Sporomusa termitida: one gene and its partner. The protein of the gene in region 2 interacts with the protein of the main gene of each other region in a pairwise test. Links are inferred from orthologs where the notes say so. Each region holds a gene or a part of one and is shown on either strand. Other genes may lie near its edges.

Region 1 (17,589 bases), 3.4 Mb from region 2 along the record:
CCCCTGCCGGCACATGACCCCGGATGCCGTGTTCGGGTGAAAAAAGCGCGACAAGCCGGGTCTTAGCGTTAAGCACATCAATGGTGCTTTGAAAATCACTGGTCATCCCGGTTTGATTGGTAATAAGCCCGACCCTTTTTCCCTGGAACACAGTCAGATACCGGTCAAGGTTATCAATGCCCAGCCGGACTTTGGCAGGCTCAGGCAGCACCTCATCAGCCTGTTGGCCGGTAAGCGGTGCCGCACTGCCAGCAGTGGCGGCCGTCAGGACCAGGGTAAAACTAAGAGCAAGAATACTGAGTAATTGTTTAAAATACATAGCGAGCCTCCACCTAATAATAATATCGCCGTCAGCGCAGCATCAGCTGCCGGTTTTGCTCATTGCCTGTCATCTCAAATTCATATACCACCGGGCCGGGAAACAAACTGCTGGTAAGCTCAAGTGTAAAGGTACCGGTCAGCGGCTGGCCGGGGTTATAGCGCAGGTAACGCCCGTCCTGATAGGTCTGCCAGATCTGGCCGCCTTGTTTAACTGTATAGGCTAAATCGGCAAGCTCGCCATTTTTCAGCTTGACACTGACAAAATCCGCCCCATTGCTCATTTGCCCGAGACTGGCTGACGCGGCTTCCAGGTTAGGCAGCGTGGCGAAGGTCCATTCCCTCGCCAGGGTGGCGGTACTGCCGTCAGCCATTAGGCGTAAGGACTCAATCCGCGCTGTATAGGCCATACCCGGAACCAACACTGTCCGGGGAATAAGAAACACATGCTGTTTCCAGGCACTCTCCTTGCTGGCATCAACCAGAAAAAAAGGGACTGGCTGACCGCCGGCGGTTGCCAGGCTGGCTGATAAAACCTGCAGTTCCCGGGTGGCACTGTCATGCACACTTAAACTAATCGGATAACCGACATAGGTCTCCTCCTGGCCATAGGCGGCCAGGGGGTTAGGGGTTTCGACGGCTTTCCAGCCAATCTTGGCATCGGTCTGGCCCGGATAGGGATATACCACGATTCTGCCATCTGTCAGCCCCTGGGGCGCACCATAGTTAATCACAGTGCAATCCGGCCGCAGGGTAAAGCCCATACCAACCTCCGTGAAATTGGGGTTTATATGCGCCAGTCGGTGATAAGGGGCATCCATCAAACTATCAACCCCCCCGCCGCCATCGACAGCTGCGGTAGACAAGCCCTCCCCCACCGGCTGATAATACCCGGCCAATTCGGCCCGCTCTTTTACGGTTGCCCCGGTAAAACCGGGCTGAGACTTATCCTCATAATGGCCAAGCAGCCTGTTGCGGGCCAGATAATCGGCATGGGCCTGAGCACTGCGGGTAAGCAGGGACTGTTCTGTTACCGGCGGCAAAGCCAGGGCGGTGCGGTATTGATTGAGGACGTTAAGACCCGCCGCCAGTAACGAGGACTGTTCAGTCCCGGCGCCTGGCGACTGATATTCGGACCGTTTATCCTCAATTGTAAAGCTGCTGCTAATTTCAACCGGCTGGTAGCCGGTAAGTACGAAGGTCAGGCTCAGGTTATGCCGGCCGGGTTGAAGTTCCTGGGGAGGACGGCCGGTAATCAAACCCAGTTCGGGCTGATAAGCCGCCGCTATAGCCTGGCCGTCAAGATACAGCTGATAAGACGCCAGCGTTTCTCCCGGCAAAGTAAGCTGCACCTGCAGCTCCGGCTGCTTACTCTGGATAACCCCCCCGTCTGCCGGCACCATCCGGTAGGTAAATGTAGCGGCATTGGCGGTACCGGTATAATTCCTGATAAATAAACCTGCGCCGATTGCAATACTTACCAGTAAAACCAAACAAAGAATAAGTAACCGCCCGGTCTTAAGCGTCATTATTATGCCTCCTCGACCCATACGCGGCTGCCCCGCCCGGCCGGTTCGGCCGGTTCCACAACCAACCGTCGCGGCAGGCGCTGTTTTAACTCAGACACATGACTGATAATCCCGATGGTCAGCCGCTCGATATGGAGCTTCTCTAAGGTGGTCATCGCCACATCCAGGGCCTGCTGGTCAAGGGAACCAAAACCTTCATCCAGAAAAAAGAATTCGAGCGGATACTTGCCTTTAAGCTGAATTTGCGCCGATAACGCCAGGGATAACGCCAATGCGGCCTGGAAGGTTTCTCCTCCTGACAAAGTACTGACCGGCCGCCTGACACCGCCATTGGCATCATCACGAATCAGAAACCCGCCGTCAGAATTAAGCTCCAGGGCATAGCGGTGCCGGGTTATCTGCTTTAAGCGCTCCGAGGCCTGCCGGGCCACTAATTCCATCTGTTCCTGGGCCAGAAATTCGACAAAGATATTGCCGCGTAACAATGTTCGCAGCGCCATTAGGCATTCCCGCTGTTCTTTAAGCGTCAGCCGCACCGCCTCCAGCTCCGACCAGCGGTGGTGCTTAACCGACAGATCCCGGTATTCTTTATCAGCCTCTACCCGTTCCCGGGTAGCCGTATTCTTTTCCAGTTCCGCCTGGGCCAGGCATTGTTGAATTTGTTCCCAGTCGGCACCGGTTACCATCCGGCCTTGCAGAGCCTCCAACAGCTGGTCACACTGAGCGTTCAGCCGCTGCTCTGCGTCCGCATAAACCCTGAGCCGGCGGCGCCCTTCTTCCCGCCGGGCCGCCGGCAGGTGCACGTCAGTCATAGCGTTAACGTCGGCAAACCCTTCTTCCCGCAGTCTAGCCTCAAGTTTTACCTGGCTGAGTTCCCGGCGTCTCACCGCCTCCAGCCAGCTGGTTTCCACCCGGGCCTGCTCCTGTTCTGCGGCTATTAAGGCCTCTGCCGCCTGTTCAGCACGGTTTTTCGCCAGTTCTTCCTCCCGGCGCACAGTCTCAAGGGCCTGGGCAGTGCGGGCCAGGAGTTGGCTCGCAGGTAGCCCCCGAGTAATGGCCATAAGCTCCTGTTGTTTGGCTGTTACCTGTTCCTGCGCGGCGCTAACCCTGGCAGTAATTGCTGCCAAACCGGCCGCCGCCGCCTGGACGCGCTGGTGCAGTATAGAAATTTCACGCTGGCAGCCCTCATATTCCTGCCGGTGGTTAGCCAACTGTTTTACCAGGGTTTCCGCCAGCATATCCTGATTACTAATATATGCGGCAAGTTCCTCCACATGCCTAAGGAGGCCATCAACCGTCAGCTGGCCGGCAAGATTGGGGTCTGCGGCCTGTAAAGCCGTCTGTAACTGCCTGTGCCCAGCATTGACCTCAGCCCGGGCTTCGCCATATTCAGTCCGGATCTTGTCAAGTTCGGCGCTTGCCGACGCTGCCTGCTGACTAAGTGCGGCCGCAGCCGCACTGGCATCGGCCAGGCTTTGGCGCTCGGCTGCTACCATTTTACCAGTTTCGGCCAGGGTTTGGGTCAATAGGGCCATACGCTGTTTGGCGGCGGCAATCTCCTGCTCAAAATGCTTATAACCATCAATATCACCATGATTTGATTGCTGCACTGCCGGACAGGGATGCTTGTCCGAGCCGCAGACCGGACAAGGCTGGCCAACCGTCAGTTCACCGGCCAGCCGAATGGCGGCGGCGTGCTTTTCACCTGACAGCAGCTGGTCAAGCTGATCAGCTGCGGCCTGGAGCTGGGACTCCACCGTTTTCGCCTCAGCTGCCGTCAGGGTATTTAACCGTAGTTCAATCTGCCGCCGTAACCCTTCCGCCTGTCTGGCGGCAGTTGCCGTCTGTTCACACTGCTGTTTGCGCAAAACCTCGGCCTGCTTGATTTTCTCAGCGGCGGTAAGATTTTGCCTGAGAAGCTGCGCACCGGTAACGCATTCCTGCACTTTAGCCCGCTGAACCGCACTAATACCGGCGGCCGTTAGCTGCTGCTCAAGCTTTTTTAACCTTTCCTCCAACTGTTGGCTGCGGCTTGTCTGCTGGGCTAATGACTCGCCTGCCCCTGCAGCCACAAGCTGCTGTTGCTGTTGCTGTGCTGCCAATCCGGCCGCCGCTGCCTGCAGCCGGATTACCTGTTCTTCAAGCTGCCGGGCTGCCGCTAACTTTGTCCGTTGTTCAATGAGTTCAGGCTCGCGTCTGCTCCGGACCTCGCTGGCGCTGTTATAGGCAATATTTAGCTCTTTGCTTACTGCAGCCAGCCGGGCTGCCTGCTCAACTGTCTGCCGCTTAAGCGCAGCCGCTGCCTGCTCGTTGGTCTGGCTTGTTAAAAACTCTGCCAAAACACCGGCCGCCCGTTCCGCTTTTTCTGCCTGTTCAAGGGCCGCCGCCAGGTGCTGCATTGCCGGTTCCTGTTGACGATGGGCAGTAAGCTCCGCCTGCTTCCGGGTTATTTCTTCCTGCAGGTTATGTACCGTCTTGGCTTCAGTATACCTTGCTTCCGCCAGACGGTATGCCTGCAGGGCCTGTTCTTCCGTCCGGGCGGCAATCAGCAGCCCGGCCTGGGCCTTGGCAATCGCCGCCGGGGAAGCATCGCCCAACCCTTTTTGCTCGCTTTCTACCTCAATATAGCCTGTTTCTGCAGTTCGTACCCTGTCATTTACTTTATTAATCAGAACATTGCCGTACTGCTCCAGCGAAAACAAGCGCTGCAGCATCTCCCGCCGCTCTTTGCCGCCCAGATTTAAAAACTCGGCAAACTTCCCCTGCGGCAGCACAACCGCCCTGGTGAAGTCTTCTTCCTTCAGCCCCAACAGTCCGGTTATCTGCTCGGTAACCTCGCGGTCTTTATCGGCCAGCAGCTCTTCCTGACTGTCATTTATCAGAATCAGCCGGCTGTGGGTATTAGTTACAGCCAGTTGGTCTTTGCGGGCATAACGGCGCTCCACCCGGTACAGACGGCGCGCGTTGCCCTGACCCAGCGAAAACGAAAATATAACCGTCACATGCTTCTCAGCATGATTTAAGATGCCCTGGGTACGGCGGCCGGCTCTGACTACCGTCCCGTACAGGGCCAGGGTCATCGCATCTAAGATAGAAGATTTACCGCTGCCGGTCGGCCCGAAAATACCAAAAACCCCAAGCTCGGACAGCCGTTCAAAAGGAATCTCCTGCTCTTCCCGGAAACTGTGCAACCCGGCTATCTTCAGCATAACAGGCTTCATAACACCGCCTCCCCCCCGCAGTCGCTCTGTTCTTCCTCCGCCAGGATACTCTGACTTAATTCAAGAAACAGTTCGACAAGCCGGGCCTCAGGCTTAAGGCCGCCGTTTTGCTGTTCATAAAACCGGATAAACAGTTCGTTGAGCGGCATACTGTTCAGGCGGGCCGGAACCTTGGACTGATTGTCTTCTACTGCCTGAAACACCGGTCTGATGGTAACAAAACCCTGATGCATGGCCCGTAATTGTTGGATTTCATCCAGAGCCAGCGCCTGCGTAATCTCCAGTTCGACCTCAATCCAGGCCTCCTTATCGCGCCCGGCGTCAACCCAGGCCCGCACCTGGGCCAAGCCACCGGTCGCCCGCCATCTCACCAGCGGCCGGCCGGCACTTAACGGCAGCTCCCGTATCTGGGCAGCCAGACCGGGCCGGACATCAACGATGGTTACCGACTTGGCGTAGCCGGTCTCGGAAAAGCTGTAGGCCAGCGGCGAGCCGGCATAGCGGCAGGGGGCCGGCGTCCCGCCCACATACTGCGGCCGATGCAAATGCCCCAGGGCAATATATTGGGCAGCCGCCGGAAACACCAGCGGATCTACCGCATAGGCCCCGCCCACCTGAATCTGATGCTCAGATTCTGATTCAATGCCGCCGCGAACATACAGATGGCTTATGGCCAGATTAACAGAAGCAGGCCGGTACCTGGCATTAATTGCACTAAACAGCCCGGCGAGCCTGTTGTTATAGCCCTGACGCAAATCACTCTCTTCCAGGGAAGCGGCCAGCAGCTCTTTAAGCCGTCCTTCTGAGGGATAAGGCAGAGCCGCAATGACTGCGGTATGGTCAATTCCCGGCACAGCCAATTCCAGCCAGGCCTGACCGCCATTGACCCGGTACACCTTCCCCGGCCCCGGACTGGTTGGGCCAAGCTCTTCTTTAGGTAAGCCGGCCAGAGTAATGCCTAAACGGCCGGCCAGGGGTGAGGCAGCACACAGCCTGTCCGGATTATCATGGTTGCCGGCCACAATGACCACACCCCGCCGGCCATGGTCAGCCAGCTTGTCAACCGCATAATAAAACAATTCCTCGGCTGCCGCACTGGGGTTAGGGCTTTGAAAGACATCTCCGGCCACCAGTACCAGGTCAATGCGTTCATCTGCGCAAATGCCCGCTAATTCCTCCACAAACGCCACCTGCTCCCGGTGTCTGTCCCGGCCTTCAATCGTTTTGCCAAAATGCCAGTCGGCTGTATGTAAGATGCGCATAGTCGCTCCTTATCTTCTCAATACTTTTCTTGTTGAAAGGGTTTTCGCTTTACTCAGGACAAACTCCTGCACAAAACACGGCTTGCGCCGAGCCTTTGGCGAAAGCGTAAGCCGATGTTGCCCTTATCCAGAGAAAGTTATCCTTTCTATCAGGATAAAAAACCTGCGGCTGCAGGCCGAGTAAGAAAAAAGCCACGGCCGCTAGACCGTGGTTTTTCTCATTCAGCACGATATTACAATTACCAGACAGCAATTACGGAGCCTTTGAAATGCTCATTAACAAACTTTTTTACCTCTTCGGAGTGATAGGCCTTGATCAGTTTAGTAATCGCCGGGTTATCCTTGTCTTTTGCATTTACAGCAATAATATTCGCATACGGAGAATTGCCGTCCTCAATCGCCAGCGCATCTTTGTTGGGAACAAGCCCGGCGGTCATGGCATAGTTGGTGTTAACGGCCGCCAGATCAACATCTTCCAGCGAACGCGGTACCTGAGCAGCGTCAAGTTCTTTGACTTTAAAGCCCTTGGGGTTTTCGGCAATATCAGCGGCGGCCGCTTTCAGGCCGACTCCCGGTTTAAGCTTAATTAATCCCTGTTTTTCCAGCAGTAATAAGGCCCGGCCCCCATTGGTCGGGTCGTTGGGAATGGCAATCGTGGCGCCTGGCTTAAGCTCATTAAGCGCGATAATCTTCTTCGAATATATGCCCATAGGATAAATAACAGTTTTAGCAACTGACACTATATCATATTTGCGGTCTTGGACCATATTGTCCAGATACGGCTGATGCTGAAAACTATTGACGTCAATATCCCCCTGGCTTAAGGCCACATTAGGCTGAACATAATCATTGAATTCAACAACTTCAATCTTCAGACCGTCTTTATCAGCGACTTGTTTAACAACATCCATAATTTCGGCATGCGGGCCGGCCGTTACCCCGACCTTGAGTATTTTATCTGCTGCCGGCGTTGCTGCCGGCTTACTGCAGCCGGTAAGTCCGGCAACTGCAGCCACAAGGACCGTGGCCAAGGCTACTGCTTTTATGTACTTATTCATTCTCATGTCCCCCTTTTATAACTCCTATTATTTAACTGTCAGCTTGGTCAAGCGGTCGGCTGCTGCCTGCAGGGTTTCAAACTTTTTGCAAAAACAAAACCTGACCAAGGTTTTACCGGCATTGCTTTCAGGCCGGAAAAAGCTTGAGCCGGGCACAACCGCCACCCCAATCTCGCTGGCCAGGTATTTAGCAAAGGCAACATCGTCGTCCCAGCCAAACGGTGTAATGTCGGTCATAATATAATAGGCTCCCTGTGGACGCACACAGCTAAAGCCAACCTTCTCCAGGGCATTAAGCAAATAATCCCGCCGTTCGCTATAAAAACCAGCCAATTCCGCATAGTATTCCAGGCCAGAAGTAAAAGCCTCGGCCGCGGCTACCTGCAGGGGGGCCGCCGCGCCTACGGTAAGAAAATCATGTACCTTACGCACCGAAGCCGTGATCGCCGGTGAGGCCTGAACATAACCAATACGCCAGCCGGTTACGCTGAAGGTTTTAGATACACTATTTACCGCAATCGTCCTGTCGGTCATGCCCGGCAAGGTCCACAGCGGGATATGCTCAGTATTGTCATACAGGATATGTTCATAGATTTCATCATTGATTGCCAGCACATCATGCTTCCTGCACAACTGGGCAATGAGCTCCAGTTCTTCGCGATTAAAGACTTTGCCGGTTGGGTTATTGGGGGTATTAATGATGATGGCCCTGGTTTTATCGGAAAAAGCGGCAATAAGCTCCTCCCGGTTAAAGTTAAATGCCGGCGGGGTTAAGCTGACATACCGGGGTACCGCCCCGCACAGGATGACATCGGCGCCATAATTTTCATAAAACGGTTCAAAAATAATGACTTCATCGCCCGGGTTAACAGTGGCCAAGAGGGTGGCAATCATGCCCTCTGTGGCCCCGCAGCACACGGTAAGCTGACTTTCAGGGTCGATAACAACACCATAGTCCCGTTCCACCTTGGCGGCAATGGCATCACGCAGGCCTTTGGTCCCCCAGGTTATAGCATATTGATTATAATCCTCATTAACAGCCCTGACAGCAGCCTGTTTAATCGCTGCCGGGGCCGGGAAATCCGGGAAACCCTGGGCGAGGTTAATCGCATTATGCGCAGCCGCAATCCGGCTCATCTCTCTGATGACCGATTCGGTAAATTGCCGGGCCTTGGCTGACGCGTAACCGCCTTCACGAATATTACGGATATTATCTTCCATGCTTACGTATTCCCCCTATAGTTCTGTTTCCATATTCTAGCGTTTGTTAAGTCTCTGGGCAAAATAGTCACCACTGGACTGGACGATCTGTACCAGCGCAATCAGAATAACGACCGTTGCCAGCATGACATCTGCTCTAAAGCGTTGATAACCATAGCGGATCGCCAGGTCTCCCAGGCCACCGCCGCCAATGGCACCAGCCATGGCCGAGTAACCAATTAAACTGATCACCATTAATGTCAGTCCCAATAGTATAGACGGCAGGGCTTCCGGAATAAGTACCTTCAGGATAATCTGCCGGGGCGATGCCCCCATTGACTGTGCGGCTTCGACCAGCCCGGCATCCACTTCCTTGAGGGCCGACTCGACAACGCGGCCGACAAAGGGAATTGCTGCAATTGTGAGGGGTACAATCGCCGCATTGGTGCCGATTGAAGTACCAACAATAATCCTGGTAAAAGGTATAATAGCGACCATTAAAATAATAAACGGCGTTGACCTGGCAGCATTAACGATTGCTCCTAAGGTCTGATTAAATACCAGGTTCTCTTTTATGTGGCCCTTGCCGGTGATAACCAGGATTACGCCAAGCGGGATTCCCAGCAAGGCGGAGACCAGGGCTGAAACAGCTACCATATAGACGGTTTCCCCGCAAGCCTCAACCAGCAGCATAAGCATGTCTTGTGACATAGCCAATCACCTCTGTTCCCAAATCTCTGGCCTGCAGATAACGCAACGCACTTTGAATATCCTCCTGTTGGCCGGACAACTCTATAACCAGCGTGCCATACGGTGTGGCCTGCAAATGGTCAATATTACCGGAGATAATGTTGACATCAACGGCAAAACGCCTGATCAGGCCGGCAATAACCGGTTCATTAGTGGCCGCCCCGAAGAAAGATAAGCGCACAACCAGGTTGCTGCCGGCAACCGGCTTGTCTGATACAATCTCCGCCAGGGCTTCCGGCAATTTATTATTTACTACGGCTTTAATAAACTCGCGGGCGGTGTCTGACTGGGGCCTGGTAAATACATCAAGCACCCTCCCGGTTTCTACAAGCCGGCCGGCTTCAATTACAGCCACTTGATCGCAGATTGCTTTAATTACATGCATCTCATGGGTAATCAGGACAATCGTTAAGCCCAATTTTCTATTAATATCTTTCAATAAAGCCAGAATTGACTCTGTCGTCTGCGGGTCAAGGGCTGAAGTTGCTTCATCGCATAACAGCACTTTGGGCTGACTTGCCAAAGCCCGGGCGATGCCGACCCGCTGTTTTTGCCCGCCGCTGAGCTGGGCCGGATAGACATCTTTTTTGTCAGATAAGCCAACAAGCTCTAACAGCGGCAGTACTTTTTTTACCCGTTCAGTTCTACCGACACCGGCAATCTCCAAGGGAAAAGCCACATTGTCGAGCACTGTGCGCGAAGACAACAGATTAAAATGCTGAAAAATCATGCCGATACTTTTACGGGCATCGCGTAATTGCACTTCTGACAACGCTGTCATTTCCTGGCCAGCAATAAATACCTGGCCGGCGGTAGGACGTTCCAACAGGTTTATGCAGCGGATAAGAGTGCTTTTCCCAGCGCCACTTTTACCAATAATGCCATAGATCTCTCCCTGCTTTATATTCAAAGATACATGATCAAGGGCGATTACCGTACCAGACTCGCCGTTATATATCTTTTGTAAGCCTGTTAATGAAATCATAGTTATCTGCCTCCTGTTGTGATATACAATAAGAAAAAACTTGGCTTGTGCCAAGTCCTTCATGGACGCCGGCAGAAGCCGCCGGGGCCCTTTAGGGTATTGGCGTTCTTACTTATGATCATAAACCGATATACTTGCTAATCATGTAAAAAACCTCTCCGCAGTCGAAGAGGCATAATTCAAGACTATGCTATTCTTCATCTGCCAAACCCTTACAGGCTGCAGGAATTGGCACCGTTCGCCTTTGCGATGGTTGCCGCAGCTTCATAGGGCCAGTCCCTCAGCCAACTCTTGATGAAAAATACTGTATCTTTTTTTATTCTTGAGTAATATTACCACAGGTATATGTAACTGTCAAGAATTTTATCGGGCGGCTAAGGTTGGTTTCCTCACCCGTCTTTGTAATGTGATATGTTATACCTTATGCTTTTTTGCCAACAGTAGCTACATAGACCGCAAACTGATTATCACCATCGATAGCCAGGGCCGCATTAAGTTTATCATCATCAAAAGCTGCAATTGCACAAACACCACAGTCCACTGCCGCTGCCGCCAGGTAGAGGTTCTGACAGACATGACCGGCATCCAGGTGTAAATACCGATAGCCGCGCTGCCCATAGCGATAGGTCATGCGATAGGCAGCTGCCGTCCAAATAAATGTAACCGCACTTGCCTTAACAAATTTTTGCCGCAAACAGGCCTCAGTAATTATATCAGCAGCACTGCCTGTGACCTCTACCTTGGCCAATTGATGATCGACGGCTAAAAACCTATATAGGCCCGGCTCCAGACCGTCAACCTGATTCACTAACAAATATGTCTCAAAAGCATGCCTTGCCCCGGCTGAAGGTACGGTTCTGAACGTGACCAAATGCGGTTCAATCGACTTAACCCCTTGTGTACACCACAGCAAATAGGAAAGCTCAGTTAATGACAATGCCTTTGCGGCATAAGTACGGACACTGGTCCTTTGCAGAATTGCCTGGGTTAGAGAAATATCAGCCTGCCATGCCCCATGGTCTGGCAAATCGATCACCAGGCCGGGGTTACCGATATCCATTTCCACCGGTGGCTGTGGCAAACCCCGGGCCTGATCGGAAGGTGTAGCAAACTTGTACTTGGTTTGCTCCATAAACTCTTTGCCTATTTGCCTTGCCATTTGATTAAACCTCCTTCGCGTATTGCCGTTTGTCTTACTGATATTAAATCTACTGGTAAATTCTCCAATATCAATAGTAATTATAATATATTATTGCAAATAAAAAAAGCATCTGCATAAAGCAGACACTTGCTACCGGCAACTTCCTACTCTCCCGGGCCCATCCAGCCAAGTACCTTCGGCTGCTACGACCGTCCATAGCACCCCAGCTGCTTCGTTGGCACTGCGGGCGCCCCCTCCGACGTACTTCCAGTACGACTACGGCGGCGTCCTCGCTCCGCCTCGCAGCTGGGGCACTCTGAACGGTCTAAGCCTGTTCGCTTTCCATAATAAAAAGCACTCACTGCAACAGTGAGTGCTTTTCTTGCTAACCAGCAACTTCCTACTCTCCCGGGCCGTTTCCAGCCAAGTACCTTCGGCGTTTGTGGGCTTAACTGCTGTGTTCGGTATGGGAACAGGTGGAGCCCCACAGCTATCGTCACTGGATAAGCAGAGAACCATAAGCAGAGAACCAGGTTTTTAGGAGCGATAGCGACGCGGAAACCTGCGTGAATCGCTTAGTTCCAAGCGGAGCGCGGAACCTCCTAATTATCTCTTTGTTCCCTGAAAACTTCACAGAAGAAAGATTTGCGCAATAGTAATTTACTGGTTGCCAGCTCGGAGTTACAACATACATTATGGATGTTATCGCTCCGCTCTAACTAAGCGACTCACGCAACTTCCCGGTTCGCCTTTCGGCTCGCGGCAAGCTGGTTCGCTGCTTATGTTTGCACGTCGTGCAAACGAGGTGTAAGTCAAGTCCTCGGCCTATTAGTACCAGTCCGCTCCATGAATTGCTCCACTTCCACTCCTGGCCTATCTACCTTGTCTTCTTCAAGGGGCCTTACTTCTTGCGAATGACAGACCTCATCTTAAGGCTGGTTTCACGCTTAGATGCTTTCAGCGTTTATCCTTTCCGGACGTAGCTACCCAGCTCTACCCCTGGCGGGATAACTGGTACACCAGCGGTCCGTCCACTCCGGTCCTCTCGTACTAGGAGCAGTTCCCTTCAAGTCTCTTACGCCCGCGATGGATAGGGACCGAACTGTCTCACGACGTTCTGAACCCAGCTCACGTACCACTTTAATGGGCGAACAGCCCAACCCTTGGGACCTACTTCAGCCCCAGGATGTGATGAGCCGACATCGAGGTGCCAAACCTCCCCGTCGATATGGACTCTTGGGAGAGATTAGCCTGTTATCCCCAGGGTAGCTTTTATCCGTTGAGCGATGGCCCTTCCACTCGGTACCACCGGATCACTAAGCCCGACTTTCGTCCCTGCTCGACTTGTCTGTCTTGCAGTCAAGCTCCCTTCTGCCTTTACACTCTTCGCGCGATTTCCAGCCGCGCTGAGGGAACCTTTGGGCGCCTCCGTTACTCTTTCGGAGGCGACCGCCCCAGTCAAACTGCCCGCCTGACACTGTCCTCAGTTTCGTTACTCCTTGAGTTAGAACTCCAGTAAATAAAGGGTGGTATCCCAACATCGACTCCATACAGACTTGCGTCCGCACTTCCCTGTCTCCCACCTATCCTGTACATCATTTACCAAAACTCAATGTCAGGTTGCAGTAAAGCTCCATGGGGTCTTTCTGTCCAGTCGCGGGTAACCTGCATCTTCACAGGTATTTCAATTTCACCGGGTCCCTCGTTGAGACAGTGCCCAAGTCGTTACACCTTTCGTGCGGGTCGGAACTTACCCGACAAGGAATTTCGCTACCTTAGGACCGTTATAGTTACGGCCGCCGTTTACCGGGGCTTCAATTCAAACCTTCGATTGCTCTAAGCTCTCCTCTTAACCTTCCGGCACCGGGCAGGTGTCAGCACCTATACGTCAGCTTTCGCTTTAGCAGGCACCTGTGTTTGTGGTAAACAGTCGCTTGGGCCTCTTTTTTGCAACTCATTCCCGCTTCGTTCGCTTCTGATCTACACGGTTTACAAGCTCCCCTTTTCCCGAAGTTACGGGGACATTTTGCCGAGTTCCTTAACGAGGGTTCTCCCGCGCACCTTAGGATTCTCTCCCCGCCTACCTGTGTCGGTTTACGGTACGGGCACCTGGTCTCTCACTAGAAGCTTTTCTTGACAGTCTGGGATCAGCAATTTCGCCATTATCTCTAACAGCTGCCCATCACTCCTCAGGTTTTAGCATCACGGATTTGCCTGTGATGCACCCTACAAGCTTAGACGCGAATTTCCATCCTCGCGCTTGCCTACCCTCCTGTGTCACTCCCTCGCTCAATCGATTCCAGGTGGTACTGGACTTTTTACCAGTTGTCCATCGCCTACGCTTTTCGCCTCGGCTTAGGGCCCGACTAACTCTGAGCGGACGATCCTTCCTCAGAAATCCTTAGGCTTTCGGTGGACAAGATTCTCACTTGTCTTTTCGCTACTCATACCGGCATTCTCACTTCTATACTCTCCAGCACTCCTTACGGTATACCTTCTCCGGGTATAGAACGCTCCCCTACCCATTCCGTTAGGAATGCCATAGCTTCGGTTCCGTACTTTAGCCCCGGACATCTTCGGCGCAGCGACACTCGACCAGTGAGCTATTACGCACTCTTTCAATGGTGGCTGCTTCTAAGCCAACATCCTGGTTGTTTTTGTATCTCCACATCCTTTGCCACTTAGTACGGCATTCGGGACCTTAGCTGATGGTCTGGGCTGTTTCCCTCTTGACCACGGGTCTTATCACTCGTAGTCTGACTCCCAGGGTTCGAGTACATCCATTCGTAGTTTGACAAGGTTCAGTAACCCATTAGGCCCCTAGCCCTATCAGTGCTCTACCGTCTGTACTTAATTTCCTGAGGCTAGCCCTAAAGCTATTTCGGGGAGAACCAGCTATCTCCGCGTTCGATTGGCATTTCACCCCTATCCACAACTCATCCCAAAGCTTTTCAACGCTCACGGGTTCGGTCCTCCACGCATTTTTACCTGCGCTTCAACCTGGCCATGGATAGATCACTGCGGTTTCGGGTCTACAATATCCAACTCTCGCCCTCTTTAGACTCGCTTTCGCTTCGGCTCCGTGTCTGCCACTTAACCTTGCTGGATACTGTAACTCGCCGGTTCATTCTTCAATAGGCACGCCGTCAGCCTCATACGGGCCTTCGACTGCTTGTAGGCATACGGTTTCAGGTTCTCTTTCACTCCCCTCCCGGGGTGCTTTTCACCTTTCCCTCACGGTACTATGCGCTATCGGTCGCCACGAGTATTTTGCCTTGGAGGGTGGTCCCCCCTGCTTCCCACAGGGTTCCTCGTGTCCCGTGGTACTCTGGATTCTGACCCTCAAACTCTGCTTTTCGCCTACAGGGTTGTTACCTTCTGCGACTCATCTTTCCAGATGATTCGGCTAAGCCTGATTTGATTGTTGTCAGTCCTCAACCCCTGTTTGGATGTTGGATGTTAGATTTTAGATGTTGGAAGTCTAAGAATATTTTACGTTCCTTTTATCCAATGTCCTATGTCTAATCTCCAACATCCAAACAGGTTTGGGCTCTTCCCCGTTCGCTCGCCGCTACTTAGGGAATCTCGTTTGATTACTTTTCCTCCGGGTACTTAGATGTTTCAGTTCCCCGGGTGCCCCCCTAACCTAAGTTAGGTAATGGTGCATGACCACCATTGGGTTCCCCCATTCGGAGACTCATGGATCAGGGCCTGCTTGCGGCTCCCCATGACTTTTCGCAGCTTACCGCGTCCTTCTTCGGCTCTTGGCGCCTAGGCATCCACCATATGCCCTTACTAACTTGACTTTGCTCCGACTGTCTATAAACGGCCATCTGCGTTGTTGTCAGTCCGGGCGCTCTCTTCGACGTACTTCCAGTACGACTCCGTTCGCGTCCTCCCTCCGCCTAGCATCTGTCCATTTCTAGCCAGTCTCCGCCTCAACTTAAACTTAGCTTGTGACTAAGATTAAGTCATTTACATAAATCCTAATTGCGCTTCGTTAAGTTACTTCTACATATTTGCATATGAGAGGTAATTTTACTTTTGCTTTCTTCTGTGCAGTTTTCAAGGAACAGCAGAACATCTATGTTATCACAGCCACTTGTTGAGTTCAACAAGTAGGTTGTGGTAATTTCAGTTCCGGAACCAGCAACTTCCTACTCTCCCGGGCCGTTTCCAGCCAAGTACCTTCGGCGTTTGTGGGCTTAACTACTGTGTTCGGTATGGGAACAGGTGGAGCCCCACAGCTATCGTCACTGGATTTAAGCAAACGTTCGGAACTTTAGTTCCTTACGGTCGCTAGTTAGAAATGTTAATTTCTAACCTCATTTATTTCAGGAATATCTATGTTAGCATCGTTGCTTGTATATTTCAACAAGTAATTTCTGCTAACAGCAGCATTCCCTCAAAACCAAACAATGTAAATGTTGTGCATCTGCCAAGATGTACCGACCTTGGAAGTAGTTTGGGGGTTACCCCAAACGGTTCTCCCTAGAAAGGAGGTGATCCAGCCGCACCTTCCGATACGGCTACCTTGTTACGACTTCACCCCAATCATCGGCCCCACCTTAGACGGCTAGTTCCTTGCGGTTACCCCACCGGCTTCGGGTGTGACTGACTTTCGTGGTGTGACGGGCGGTGTGTACAAGGCCCGGGAACGTATTCACCGCAGTATGCTGACCTGCGATTACTAGCGATTCCGACTTCACGGAGGCGAGTTGCAGCCTCCGATCCGAACTGAGAGCTTATTTCTGCGTTTTGCTTACCTTCGCAGGCTTGCTTCGCTTTGTTTAAGCCCATTGTAGTACGTGTGTAGCCCAGGACATTAGGGGCATGATGACTTGACGTCATCCCCGCCTTCCTCCGCATTCTCTGCGGCAGTCTCCCTTGAGTTCCCGCCTTTACGCGCTGGCAACAAAGGATAAGGGTTGCGCTCGTTGCGGGACTTAACCCAACATCTCACGACACGAGCTGACGACAGCCATGCACCACCTGTTTTCGCGTATCCGAAGATAGGGATTCATCTCTGAATCTTTCGCTCAATGTCAAGCCCTGGTAAGGTTCTTCGCGTTGCGTCGAATTAAACCACATACTCCACCGCTTGTGCGGGCCCCCGTCAATTCCTTTGAGTTTCAACCTTGCGGCCGTACTCCCCAGGCGGGGTACTTATTGCGTTAACTCCGGCACAGAAGGGGTCGATACCCTCTACACCTAGTACCCATCGTTTACGGCCAGGACTACCGGGGTATCTAATCCCGTTCGCTCCCCTGGCTTTCGCGCCTCAGTGTCAGACACAGTCCAGAAAGTCGCCTTCGCCACTGGTGTTCCTCCCAATATCTACGCATTTCACCGCTACACTGGGAATTCCACTTTCCTCTCCTGCACTCAAGCCTGACAGTTTCCTGCGCCCATACGAAGTTGAGCTTCGCACTTAGACACACGACTTACCAGGCCACCTACACGCCCTTTACGCCCAATAATTCCGGACAACGCTTGCCACCTACGTATTACCGCGGCTGCTGGCACGTAGTTAGCCGTGGCTTCCTCCTTTGGTACCGTCATTAGTCTACATTATTCACATAGACCACGTTCGTCCCAAACGACAGAGCTTTACGACCCGAAGGCCTTCTTCACTCACGCGGCGTTGCTCCGTCAGACTTTCGTCCATTGCGGAAGATTCCCCACTGCTGCCTCCCGTAGGAGTCTGGGCCGTGTCTCAGTCCCAGTGTGGCCGTTCATCCTCTCAGACCGGCTACTGATCGTCGCCTTGGTGAGCCGTTACCTCACCAACCAGCTAATCAGACGCAGACCCATCTCTTAGCGATAGCTTCTTTAGAGTGGCCATCTTTCTTAACTCCGTTATGCAACCGAGTTACCACATTCGGTATTAGCACCACTTTCGCGGTGTTGTCCCCAGCTAAGAGGCAGGTTGTCTACGCGTTACTCACCCGTTCGCCACTAAGTAGTTATTGCTAACTACTCCGTTCGACTTGCATGTGTTAGGCACGCCGCCAGCGTTCGTCCTGAGCCAGGATCAAACTCTCCAATAAAGTGTATAGTCGGTTACGACTATATATATTGAAGCCGTTTTATCGGCTCAATTAAATCAAATTTGTGTTGCTTGT
Region 2 (11,548 bases):
CATTTCAGTACTGGCGGCACCAGGGGAAGCCGGACAAGCAAAAGTTTATTTCGCTGGAACAGGCTTATCATGGCGACACTGTGGGTACAGTCAGCGTTGGCGGCATTGATTTGTTTCACCGGGTATTCAAGCCGCTATTGTTTACGCCGGTCCATATACCGGCTCCGTCCTGTTATCACTGCCGGCTGGCTGCCGACCCGGCTGAGTGCGGGCTAAAGTGCGCAGCCGTATTAGAGCAGGTCCTGGCAGAACAGCATGAGGAGGTGGCCGGCCTGATTATTGAACCCCTGGTCCAGGCGGCCGCCGGCATGCTGATGTCGCCGCCGGGCTATCTGGCTAAAGTGCGTGAAATTACCCGGAAATATGATGTTTTGCTTATTGCTGATGAAGTGGCGACAGGCTTTGGCCGCACAGGCACAATGTTTGCCTGTGAGCAGGAAGCCGTAGCGCCGGACCTGATGGCATTGTCCAAAGGCATCACCGGTGGCTATATGCCCCTGGCAGCAACGCTGACTACCGACGAAGTCTATAATGCTTTTTTAGGTGATTATGCTGCTAAGAAGACCTTTTATCATGGCCACTCCTATACCGGCAATCCTCTGGCCTGTGCCGCGGCGCTGGCTAATCTGAGGATATTCCGGGAAGAAAAGGTGATTGAAGGGCTTGGTCCTAAGATCGCTGCTATTGCAGACCGGCTGGCCGAAATGGCAGTCCTGGCCCATGTGGGACAAGTACGCCAGTGCGGCCTGATCGTCGGCATTGAGCTCATGCTGGATAAAAGCAAAAAGGTTCCTTACTCCTGGGAACAGGCCGCAGGCGCCAGTGTGTGCCGGCAGGCGCGCAAGTATGGGCTCATCATCCGGCCAATCGGCGATGTTGTTGTTTTTATGCCACCGCTGGCGAGCACGGTGGCTGAGATTAATACGATGCTGGCTATTATCAAACGCTCTGTCACTGAGGTTACTGCCGCCGACTGGGCTGATGATGGCCTTCAGCCAACTGATTTATAGGGAACCGGCTAAGCAGGGAATTTTGGATAAACAATTGACAAAGTTGGCAGCGTTTACTATACTGGAATAAATGAACCTTTAAGACGGTCCAGAGAGGCCGGCAAGGTACGCAATGACAGTCTCTTTATGCGGACTTTACAGCCTCTCGCCTATGCGAGAGGCTTTTGTATTGTGTACCGGGGTATAAAAAGGAGGAATTTCAATGTCCAGACGCATTATTCAGGTTGAAGACAAGCTTCCCCTGCTCCAGTCTATTCCCCTGAGCTTACAGCACTTATTTGCCATGTTTGGCGCCACTGTCCTGGTTCCGTTTTTATTCAAGGTTAACCCTGCTACCTCGCTGCTTATGAATGGTATCGGCACCCTGATTTATCTGTTTGTGTGCAAGGGGCGGATTCCTGCTTATCTTGGTTCCAGCTTTGCTTTCATTTCACCGGTGTTTCTGATTATGTCCCAGTATAGCTATGCGGCGGCCCAAAGCGGCTTTATTATGTTTGGTATCTTTTTTATGCTGATGGCTTTGCTTGTGAAAAAAGTAGGCGTCAAATGGATAGACGTCGTCTTCCCGCCTGCCGCCATGGGGGCCATTGTGGCCACGATTGGTCTGGAACTGGCGCCAACTGCGGCCGGGATGGCCGGGCTGACCGGCGATTTAATGCAGCAATTGAATATCCCTGCCGATAAGGCTGTTATTGTCTCCGTCTTCACTCTAGCCGTTACGATTCTGGGGTCGGTGCTGTTTCGCGGCTTTTTTGCGGTAATCCCGGTGTTGATCGGGGTACTGGCAGGCTATGGTTTGTCACTTATTCTGGGTATTGTTGACCTTAACAGCATTGTGAACGCGCCCTGGTTTGAGGTTCCCACCCTCTACACGCCTGAATTCAATCTCCAGGCGATCATTATTATCCTGCCGGCGATGCTGGTGGTACTGGCCGAACATATCAGCCACCTTGTTGTTACCGGGAATATTGTTGAGCGGGATCTGATCAAACAGCCCGGTCTTCACCGGTCCTTGTTTGCCGACGGGGTGTCCAATGTTCTGTCAGGGTTTGTCGGGGCGACACCCAATACTACCTATGGTGAAAACATTGGGGTCATGGCAATTACGCGAGTCTATAGTGTGTGGGTTATCGGCGGCGCTGCTGTCTTTGCGATTGGCCTGTCTTTTGTCGGCAAGCTGGCTGCCCTGATTCGCAGCATCCCGGTGCCGGTTATGGGAGGGGTATGCCTGTTGTTGTTCGGTGTAATCGCGGCGGCCGGTATCCGGATGCTGGTTGAGAAAAAAGTTGATTATACCCAGGCGAAAAACCTGATTCTGACCTCGGTAGTGCTTGTTCTGGGGCTAAGCGGCGCCGCCGTTACGCTGGGCGCTGTTGAACTGAAAGGTATGGCGCTGGGGACCGTGGTTGCAGTGCTGGTTAGCCTGGCCTTTGAACTGTTTGACAAGCTGGGGCTCCTGAACGACAAAAATGAGGCTGTTGCTGAGACCGCGGCGCAGAAAGCCAAACCCTGATAAAAGATATAATTTTATAAATTAAAACAGTGCCGCTGGGCAAGCGGCACTGTTTGCATTAGCAGAATATGTATCTACAGACACCTCTGCGCGGTTTTTTAGACTTAGTTGCTGTTGGCAAAAGCTTGAAGGGCGTGGGTAAAATCGGCAGGCAGCGGGGCATTAACGGTAATTTGCTGATTATCTCCCAGCCGCTCGAAGGTGACCGAAGCGGCATGCAGGGCTTGCCTGGGCATAACCGGCGAGCGGGCCCCGTACATGCGGTCGCCAATAACGGGGTGCCCGAGGTGGGCCATATGGACCCGGATTTGATGGGTTCGTCCGGTATCCAGCATTAATGCCAGTAAAGCGGTGCCGGTAAAACAACGGATTGTCCGGTAATGAGTCACGGCCGGTTCCCCGGTTTGGCTGACGGCCCGGCGATTGGCTAAACTTGGGTGGGGGCCGAGAGGCGCGTTGATTATGCCGGCCGGAGGCTCAACGCGGCCTGTAATTAAGGCCCAATAGCTGCGTTTTAATACCCGGGCCTGTAGCTGTTGTTCAAGCAGGAACTGGCTGCGGGCGTCCTTGGCGCAGATGACGCAGCCTGATGTGTCCCGGTCCAGGCGGTGGACAGGGCGAATTGTGCTGACTATGCCGCGGCCGGCTAGATGATACGCTAAATAGTTGGCCAAGGTACCGCTGGTCGTCCGGCCGGCCGGATGTACAAGCTGATGAGGGGGTTTGTTCAAGACCAGCATGTAGTCGTCCTCATACAGGATTTCAATATTTCCCGGTTCAGGCTGAACGCCATAAGCTAAGTCTTCGATAACCAGAACCCGCAAGGTGTCCTGCGGTTTCAGCGGCTTTTGCAGGAAAGCCGCTTTGCCGTTTAGGTAAATGCCTTTTTGCCGGGTTAATTTTTGAAGCTTTCGCCCCGAATAATGCAAGACTTGTTTCAGGTAGTTTTCGATAGTGATGCCGTTATGGTCTGGCGTGATTTTATGGGTCTGAAATGATTTCATGGAGCTGCCTTCTTTCCTGATGTGAGTGTAAACTGAAGTCTTGAACGGCGTGGCTGAATTGCCTGCTATAGCAGCTAAATTCCGGGGAGTGCTTTCAAAAGGTGGATTTTCTTGCTAAACTTAATATAAAGGAAAAAAGTAAAATTGGCAAATTCATTTGTTATATAGTCTGTACAAGTTAATTTAAAGTTAAATTTTGAAAAGATCAGTAATTTGACGATGCTGATTATTGACTTTTAAAAATTTAAATGGTAAAATTTTCACAAATGCATAGTGCGCTTCTGGGCTGCTGATCAGGAGCAAAGGCCAACTCAATCAAATATATATTCAGAGCTTGCCTGCATAAGGCTTTTTTTAGTCTGCAGAATTTATAAATGGATTCAGTGGACATAAGAACGACTATACCCTAAAGGGCTTTGGCACAAGCCAGGTCTTTTCTTATTTTGACAGGGTTAGCAGGGAAACGGAGGGATTTTTATGTCATGTAAGACACTGTTTAACAGTTTGCAGAGTAAGATGACGGCGGTATGCGTGCTGATGGCCCTGGTGCCGGCGATCATTATCGGGCTTGTTGCCAGTCAGAAGGCTAATGCGTTATTGGATACTTCCGGCAGAATGACCCAGGCGAGTAAGGCAACACGGGTTGCAGACCGCTTAGATCAGTATTTGCTGGATGGCCAGGCTAATATCAGTGCCCTGGCTAAAACCCCGTTTATAGCGGCCATGGGTTCGCGGGAACAAGCACAGACATTGCGGGCTTTTTACGAGGGAAACGGCATGTTTGAACTGCTTTTCTGTGTAAATCCCCAGGGTATTATCCAGGGTACCTGGCCGCACTCCGATTTTGGCGGCAAGAGGGATTTTACTGACAGGCAATGGTTTAAGGATGTTATCAATGCTAAGAAAACTGTCATTTCGGACACCTACGTGTCGGCTTTTACCCAGCAGGCAACGGCGCCGATTGTCGCCCCGATTTTTGATGAACAGGGACAGCTGCTTGGTTATGTTGGCGGCAATATCAAGCTGGACAATGTAACAACACTAGCCAAAGAGTTAAACGAGGGCGCTACCGGCAAAGCCATTATTCTCGATAAAAAGTTCTTTTATCTTACTGACAGCCGCGATGAGGGCAAAGCGAAAGCCCACGAATTATATAAAGATGAGCAGATTTTACCGATCCTGTCGAGTGGTACCGGCCAGGTCACTGTTATCGGGTCTGATCTGGTCAGTTATGCCCCGATCGGGCAGACCGGCTGGTCGGTGTTAAAACTGCAAAGCACGGACGAGGCAATGGCCAGTGCCGGCGATTTGCAAAAGTTTATTATGGTGATACTGCTGATTTCCGGCTTAGGTATTGGTGTGGCCGGTTTTTACCTGGTAAAACGAATTAGTAAGCCGATCACTGCGATTGCGGCCGCTGCCGAACAGATTGCCGCCGGCCAGATTGTTAAGGCCGATATTGACTATCAGGGCGAGGATGAGTTAAAGCGCCTGATCAATTCTTTTGGGACTATGACGGAAAACCTCCAATCCTTATTACAGCAAACAAGCCGTTCGACCGTACTGGTGGCTAATGCTACCGGGTTTTTGGCAGCCAATGCCGAGCAGTCGGCCCAGGCCTCGAATCAGATTGCGATAGCCATTGGTGAAGTGGCCGCCGGTTCGGAAAAACAGATTTATGCCGTGCAGAGCACGGTGGCTGTTGTGGATGAAATGGCTAAGGGCCTGAACGGGGTTGTTGCCAGCATGAATGAAGTGGCGTCAGCTTCGCAGCAAACGGCACTGGCGGCTAATGCCGGCAATAAAGAAATTGTTTCGGCAGTTACCCAGATGAATCATATTGAAACTACGGTAACCAATCTCGCCCAGGTTATTACCAAACTTGGCGAGCAGTCCCAGAAAATCGGCCAGATCATCAACACAATTTCCGGTATTGCCAGCCAGACTAATCTGCTGGCCCTTAACGCCGCCATTGAGGCCGCCCGGGCCGGGGAGCAGGGACGAGGTTTTGCTGTTGTTGCCGAGGAGGTGCGCAAACTGGCTGAACAATCGGAAGACGCTGCCAAACAGATTGCCACTCTGATCAGGGAGGTTCAGCTTGATACGGCAAGCGCCGTTGCGGCCATGAGCGACGGCAGTAAACAGGTGCAGGTTGGCTCAGCGGTGGTTAACTCGGCCGGGAAAGTCTTTAGTGAGATTGAGACGCTAATTGCAGCTGCAACCGATAAGATTCATACTGTTTCTGACGATGCGCGGCAAATGGCCGCACGGGGCGGCCAGATTGTGGCGTCGGTAAGGGAGATTGAGGAGATAAGCAAGGAGAATGCCATGCATACCCAGTCTGTTTCGGCTGCCACTGAAGAACAAACGGCTGCTATGCAGGAAGTTGCCTCATCAAGCCAGGGGTTGGAAAACATGGTGCAGGAACTTAATGCAGTAGTAAAGCGATTTAAAATTTAGGCGTCCGGCTATAGGGGGGCGGCTAGAAACCTCAAGGGTACTGCCAAAAACAAGTATAGCCCGGTTAGCGGGTTATACTTGTTTTTTGTACAGCAGCACTTTTTAGGCGGCTGTAGTTATGGTATGATACATAAAAATAGACTTTGATTGTAATAGATAATTGTTTTCTAAAACATGGAAGGACCGAAGAAAATGACATTGGCGACCCAATTGTTGGCCTGGTATTATAAAAATGGCCGCGACCTGCCCTGGCGCCGGGATAAGGATGCCTATAAGATCTGGGTTTCCGAGATTATGCTGCAGCAAACGCGGGTAGAGGCTGTAAGAGACTATTATACACGGTGGCTGGACAGGTTTCCGACACCGGCGGCGCTGGCGCAGGCCTCTGAGCAGGAGGTTCTTACCTATTGGCAGGGGTTGGGTTACTACAGCCGGGCCCGGCATTTACTGGCCGGAGTCAGGGAGGTCTGCGCGGAATACGGCGGCAGGGTACCTGATAATCCTGCTCTGATTCAACGGTTGCCAGGGGTTGGTGAGTATACTGCCGGGGCTATTGCCAGCATTGCCTATAATCAGGTGGCACCGGCCGTTGACGGTAATGTGCTGCGGATCTTTAGCCGGCTGTTTTGCCTGGAGGAGGATATTGCGAAGACGGCCACTAAGCGGGCGGTTGAGCGCCTGGTTATGCAGCATATCTCCCGGCAATGCCCGGGTGATTTTAATCAGGCCCTGATGGATTTAGGCGCTATGATCTGCATTCCCCGGCGGCCACGCTGCCCTTTATGTCCGTTAGCTGATCTATGTGAGGCTTACCGGCGGGAGGTTCAGGATATGCTGCCGGTACGGGCGCCGAAGAAGGCGCCCCAACTGGTTACCCTGGCGGCCGGGGTTGTGCAGCGGGCTGGGAAATTCCTGGTGCAGCAGCGGCCGGCAACCGGTTTGTTAGCCGGGATGTGGGAGTTTCCGGCGACCGAAATGGGGGCAGGGGACGTGGCGGCTGCGCAGTTAAGAGAAAAATTCCGCTGTGAACTGCAGCAGACTGTGGAAATCGAAGAAAAAATATTGCAGTGCCGGCATACGTTCAGCCATCGCCAATGGGATATTGCTTTTTACCGGTGTCAATGGCTGGCCGGTGATAAACTCCGGGAGCAAGCCTGCTGGCTGGGCAAGACCGAATTGGGGACAGTACCCTGGGCCGGTCCTCATCATAAAATGGCGTTGGCGTTAGCTGAAAGACTGCCCAATAAATAAACAAACATCAAGCGACTCCCCGGTCAGTGATCAGGGAGTCGCTTGTAATCTGGAGGCGTTTAATCTCCGGGGGAACCGCAGGCCCAGGGCGGTGAAGCTGCCGGCTATGGAAAAAAGATGCGGCCGCTTGCAAAAATCATAGCTGGTGTGTAACCGATAAAGCAACCCGGTCATAGCATATAGCAGATGGCCTGATTGTTAGCTGCGGCTAAAAGATATAGATACCTGTTAGCTGGAGCTAACTTATATTTTTGGGCAATCTGTTAGCTAAGGTTAAGTTAGGGAGGGTTGTATATGGATACGTATCCTATGTCACCGATGTCAACAATTGCGCTTTCGGAATTAGCGGTAGGGGCATCCTGTTATGTGGCCAGCGTGGAACTGGAAGGGTTATTGCGACGGCGGATACTGGATTTAGGCATGGTGCCGGGGACATCTGTCCGCTGCGTGCGGAAAAGCCCGGCCGGTGATCCGATTGCGTATGCGGTCCGGGGCAGCACAATTGCCCTGCGGAATGACGATGCCCGTCTTATCCGGGCGTATGTAACCGATAACACCGACCTGGACGGGAGGCGGTAGGCTGTGGCCCAGGCAGTAGATTCACCTAAACGGGTATTGCGAGAACAGTTCGGGGTTTATTCCAACCCTGGTCAATTCGTTATCGCCCTGGCCGGGAACCCCAATGTTGGTAAAAGTACTGTTTTTAATGCCCTTACCGGCCTGCGCCAGCATACCGGCAACTGGCCGGGAAAAACGGTCGACAATGCGCAGGGAACCTTTACGTATCATAATAAATCCTTTTTGCTGGTTGATTTACCAGGTACTTATTCGATTTTAGCTCATACTGTGGAAGAGCAAATCGCCCGGGATTTTATTTGCTTTGGCTGTCCTGATGTAGCCCTGGTGGTAGTAGATGCAACCTCGCTGGAACGAAACCTGAATCTTGCGCTGCAGGTAATGGAAATGACGCCGCAGGTTGTTGTGTGTGTCAATCTGATTGATGAGGCCCGCAAGAAAGGCATTGAAGTCGATATCGACGCTTTGGAAAAAGAACTTGGCGTGCCGGTGGTAGCAACAGCAGCACGCCAAAATGAAGGCCTTGATCACCTTTTATACACGTTGCATCGTGTAGCCACAGGTGAATGCAAGACAAAACCAAACCAATTAATATATTCACCGGCAGTGGAGCAGGCCGTGCAATTGCTGCTGCCAGGGGTGGAGCGTCTGATTGGTGCCAGGCTTAATTCCCGGTGGGTGGCACTCCGGCTGCTGGATGGCGACAGGGCGTTTATCGAACGCATCGGCATGCACCTCAATCTTACTGAGGTAAGCATTGTCAAGGAGGCCGCCAACCGGTGAAAGACAATGTAAAACCGATGAGCACGCTGGCCCAGTTATGTGCGGAGGCTGATTCCATCCGTCTCCGCCACGATAACACATTAGGCGATAAAATAGTGGAAGATATTTATGCTAATGCCGAAAGAATTGCCCGGAAAACAGTGATAGCACCGGCTGCAGATAAGTCCCAGTGGGATAACAAACTGGACGATATTCTGACATCCCGTATTTTCGGCTATCCGATTATGCTTATGCTGCTGGGGCTGGTTTTCTGGATTACCATTAAAGGGGCCAACGTCCCTTCAGGCCTGCTGGCCGGCATGTTTTTCAGTTTTCAGGAGCAGTTAACTATATGGTTTCAGGCGGCCGGGGCCCCGGACTGGCTGCATGGGGTTCTGGTCCTTGGCCTCTATCGGGCCATGACCTGGGTTATCTCGGTCATGCTGCCGCCAATGGCTATATTCTTTCCTTTATTTACCCTGCTGGAGGATTTGGGGTATTTGCCCCGGGTGGCCTTTAATCTTGATAATATGTTTAAAAAATGCAAGGCTTGCGGCAAACAGATTCTGACGATGTGTATGGGGTTCGGCTGCAATGCGGCCGGGGTAGTGTCCTGCCGGATTATTGATTCACCCCGTGAACGGCTGATTGCGATCTTAACCAATAATTTTGTTCCCTGCAACGGGCGGTTTCCGACCCTGATAGCGATTGCAACCATCTTTGTGGGCGGGGCTTTGGCACCGCAATATGAAACTGCGATTGTCACGGTTTTCATGACCGGCCTGGTGATGCTGGGGGTTGCTTTTACTTTTGCCATGTCCTGGCTGCTGTCACATACTGTCCTGAAAGGCGAGGCCTCTTCCATGGTACTGGAATTGCCTCCCTACCGCAAGCCGCAGATCGGTTCTGTAATTTACCGGTCAATGATTGACCGGACGTTGTTTGTTCTCAAGCGCGCGGTGATCATGGCAGCTCCGGCCGGTGTTATTACCTGGATTTTTGCCAATGTGTACATAGGTGATACCAGTATTCTGCTCCATCTGGTGGGATGGCTTCAGCCGCTTGCTTACGCCATCGGTCTGGACGGATACATCCTGCTGGCCTTTATCTTAGGGCTGCCGGCTAATGAAATTGTTGTGCCGATTCTGCTGATGAGCTATTTGTCTACCGGCTATATGATTGAACTTGATGAGCTGTCACAGCTGCATCAAATATTTATCAGCCATGGCTGGACCTGGTTAACGGCCTTGAATACGATGTTGTTTTGTCTGCTGCATTGGCCGTGCACCACGGCCTTGCTGTCAACCTATAAGGAATCCGGCAGTGCCAAGTGGACGTTGCTGGCTTTCTTACTGCCGACGGCAGCCGGTTTTGCGGTGTGTTTTGTGGTTGCTCAGACGGCCCGCTTTTTCGGATTGGTATAGTAGCTGCCGCCCGGGGGCCGGCAAAAGCCCCCGGCTTTATTTATCTTGCAGAAAGCAGAGCCCCTTGCTGCTAATGTCAAGCACGGCTAGATCCTAAGGGCACAGGCGGCTTTTGCCGGCGTCTGGCCCAAGCCAGGTCTTGTCTTAGGAATCCAGCATCTGACAGCTCTCAAGAAATGCATAGAATTGCTGATAAACATCGGGATTTTTCCGCATAAACACCACCAGGGCCTGAAATGAGCCGATAGTCGATTTTGACAAATAGTGCTCGATTGCTTCGGCTTCGGCGGCAATATTGCAGTTTGCCTGCAGCATTAACAAAAATTCCTGTATGATCTGGTTGCGGCGGACAAGAAATTTACCGGTTTCGTTCCCTGTTGCCGTCAGGGCGATATGGCCATATTTCTGGTAGGTGATGTAGTTGAGGGCTTTGAGTTTGCGCATGGCTTTGGTAACAGACGGCAAAGAAACATTGAGCTTATGGCTGATATCTGTCACCCTGACCACACCGAGGCTGGTGTGGAACCGGTATATTTCCTCAAGATAGTCTTCCAGACTTGGTGAAAGCAGTATCCACACCCCCTCTGCATGATCACTGAAGACCGGATAAGCGTAAGAGACAGTATTCGCAGCAGGACTATTTTGACAACTACTATATACTATGATGGACTGGGCAATTATAAACCGTCTGTTTTATATCATTTTTTTCGTAATACCGCCGTCAATGACCAAGTCCTGACCAATGATAAAGGTTGCTAATGCCAACGGCGATAATCCGTTGGTTGTTCATTATTCATGCCGGTGTACAGGCATTTCGGCTGTAACTGTATTGCACTACCTTTGGGCGTCGGTTAAACTATCGCCGGAAAACCTGGCAAAGCGGCTCAGTGCCGAAAAAAATAAATTTGTAGATTTAATATAATTCGACATAAATCAACTATGTATTCAAAATAATTTATGCATTTATTATAAAAATTTAATATGCAAGCAGGATTAAGGGTGGTCTTACCAGAACATATAAAGCACAAGAAACTTTAACTGTAAAAGCTTCAAAAAACAGGATTCTTGTATTTTTTTTCGTACAGGCGGGAGTTAATTAGCGTTATCAGGACTACCAAGCCTGGCCCAGACGCTGATTCCAATATTATGTAAAAAGGAAGGGATCCCGATGGCAAAAATGAAGACTATGGACGGCAACACAGCAGCGGCTCATGTAGCCTATGCTTTTACAGAAGTTGCAGCAATTTATCCCATCACACCCTCATCCAACATGGCAGAATCTGTTGACAGTTGGGCAGCGGAAGGCCGCAAAAATATTTTTGGGCAAACCGTACGGGTTGTAGAAATGCAATCCGAAGCCGGTGCAGCCGGTGCTGTACACGGTTCACTGCAGGCGGGTGCGCTGACAACTACTTTTACAGCCTCCCAGGGTTTATTGCTGATGATTCCCAATATGTACAAGATTGCAGGGGAACTTCTGCCAGGGGTATTACATGTAAGCGCCCGGGCGGTGGCTGCTTCTGCTCTTAATATTTTTGGCGATCATCA

The links.
Region 1: the proteins of SPTER_RS06300 (region 2) and SPTER_RS22520 interact in binary tests that used the Escherichia coli proteins (3 or more experiments, as listed by UniProt). The link is inferred for Sporomusa termitida from one-to-one orthologs.

Annotation. Positions count from the first base shown.
Region 1 is NZ_CP036259.1:4,864,445-4,882,033, reverse strand. The notes cover bases 8,296-11,262. They hold SPTER_RS22520 (methionine ABC transporter ATP-binding protein), read right to left. Parts: upstream 10,324-11,262; coding sequence 9,268-10,323; downstream 8,296-9,267. Other genes in these bases: SPTER_RS22515 (SagB/ThcOx family dehydrogenase), read right to left, coding at 10,745-11,262; SPTER_RS22525 (methionine ABC transporter permease), read right to left, coding at 8,646-9,299; SPTER_RS22530 (pyridoxal phosphate-dependent aminotransferase), read right to left, coding at 8,296-8,609. Also shown: SPTER_RS22555 (exo-beta-N-acetylmuramidase NamZ family protein), read right to left, coding at 1-319; SPTER_RS22550 (CAP domain-containing protein), read right to left, coding at 351-1,847; SPTER_RS26000 (SbcC/MukB-like Walker B domain-containing protein), read right to left, coding at 1,850-2,287; SPTER_RS22540 (exonuclease SbcCD subunit D), read right to left, coding at 5,065-6,330; SPTER_RS22535 (MetQ/NlpA family ABC transporter substrate-binding protein), read right to left, coding at 6,570-7,388; more of SPTER_RS22530, read right to left, coding at 7,416-8,295; more of SPTER_RS22515, read right to left, coding at 11,263-11,482. UniProt on the Escherichia coli protein: Part of the ABC transporter complex MetNIQ involved in methionine import. Responsible for energy coupling to the transport system. It has also been shown to be involved in formyl-L-methionine transport.
Region 2 is NZ_CP036259.1:1,435,671-1,447,218, forward strand. Bases 8,863-11,548 are described here. They hold SPTER_RS06300 (metal-dependent transcriptional regulator), read right to left. Parts: upstream 10,580-11,548; coding sequence 10,145-10,579; downstream 8,863-10,144. Other genes in these bases: SPTER_RS06295 (nucleoside recognition domain-containing protein), read left to right, coding at 8,863-10,000; SPTER_RS06305 (hypothetical protein), read left to right, coding at 10,743-10,922; nifJ (pyruvate:ferredoxin (flavodoxin) oxidoreductase), read left to right, coding at 11,169-11,548. Outside these bases: bioA (adenosylmethionine--8-amino-7-oxononanoate transaminase), read left to right, coding at 1-1,010; uraA (uracil permease), read left to right, coding at 1,213-2,523; SPTER_RS06270 (RluA family pseudouridine synthase), read right to left, coding at 2,628-3,527; SPTER_RS06275 (methyl-accepting chemotaxis protein), read left to right, coding at 4,005-5,987; mutY (A/G-specific adenine glycosylase), read left to right, coding at 6,162-7,238; SPTER_RS06285 (FeoA family protein), read left to right, coding at 7,533-7,817; SPTER_RS06290 (FeoB small GTPase domain-containing protein), read left to right, coding at 7,821-8,597; more of SPTER_RS06295, read left to right, coding at 8,594-8,862.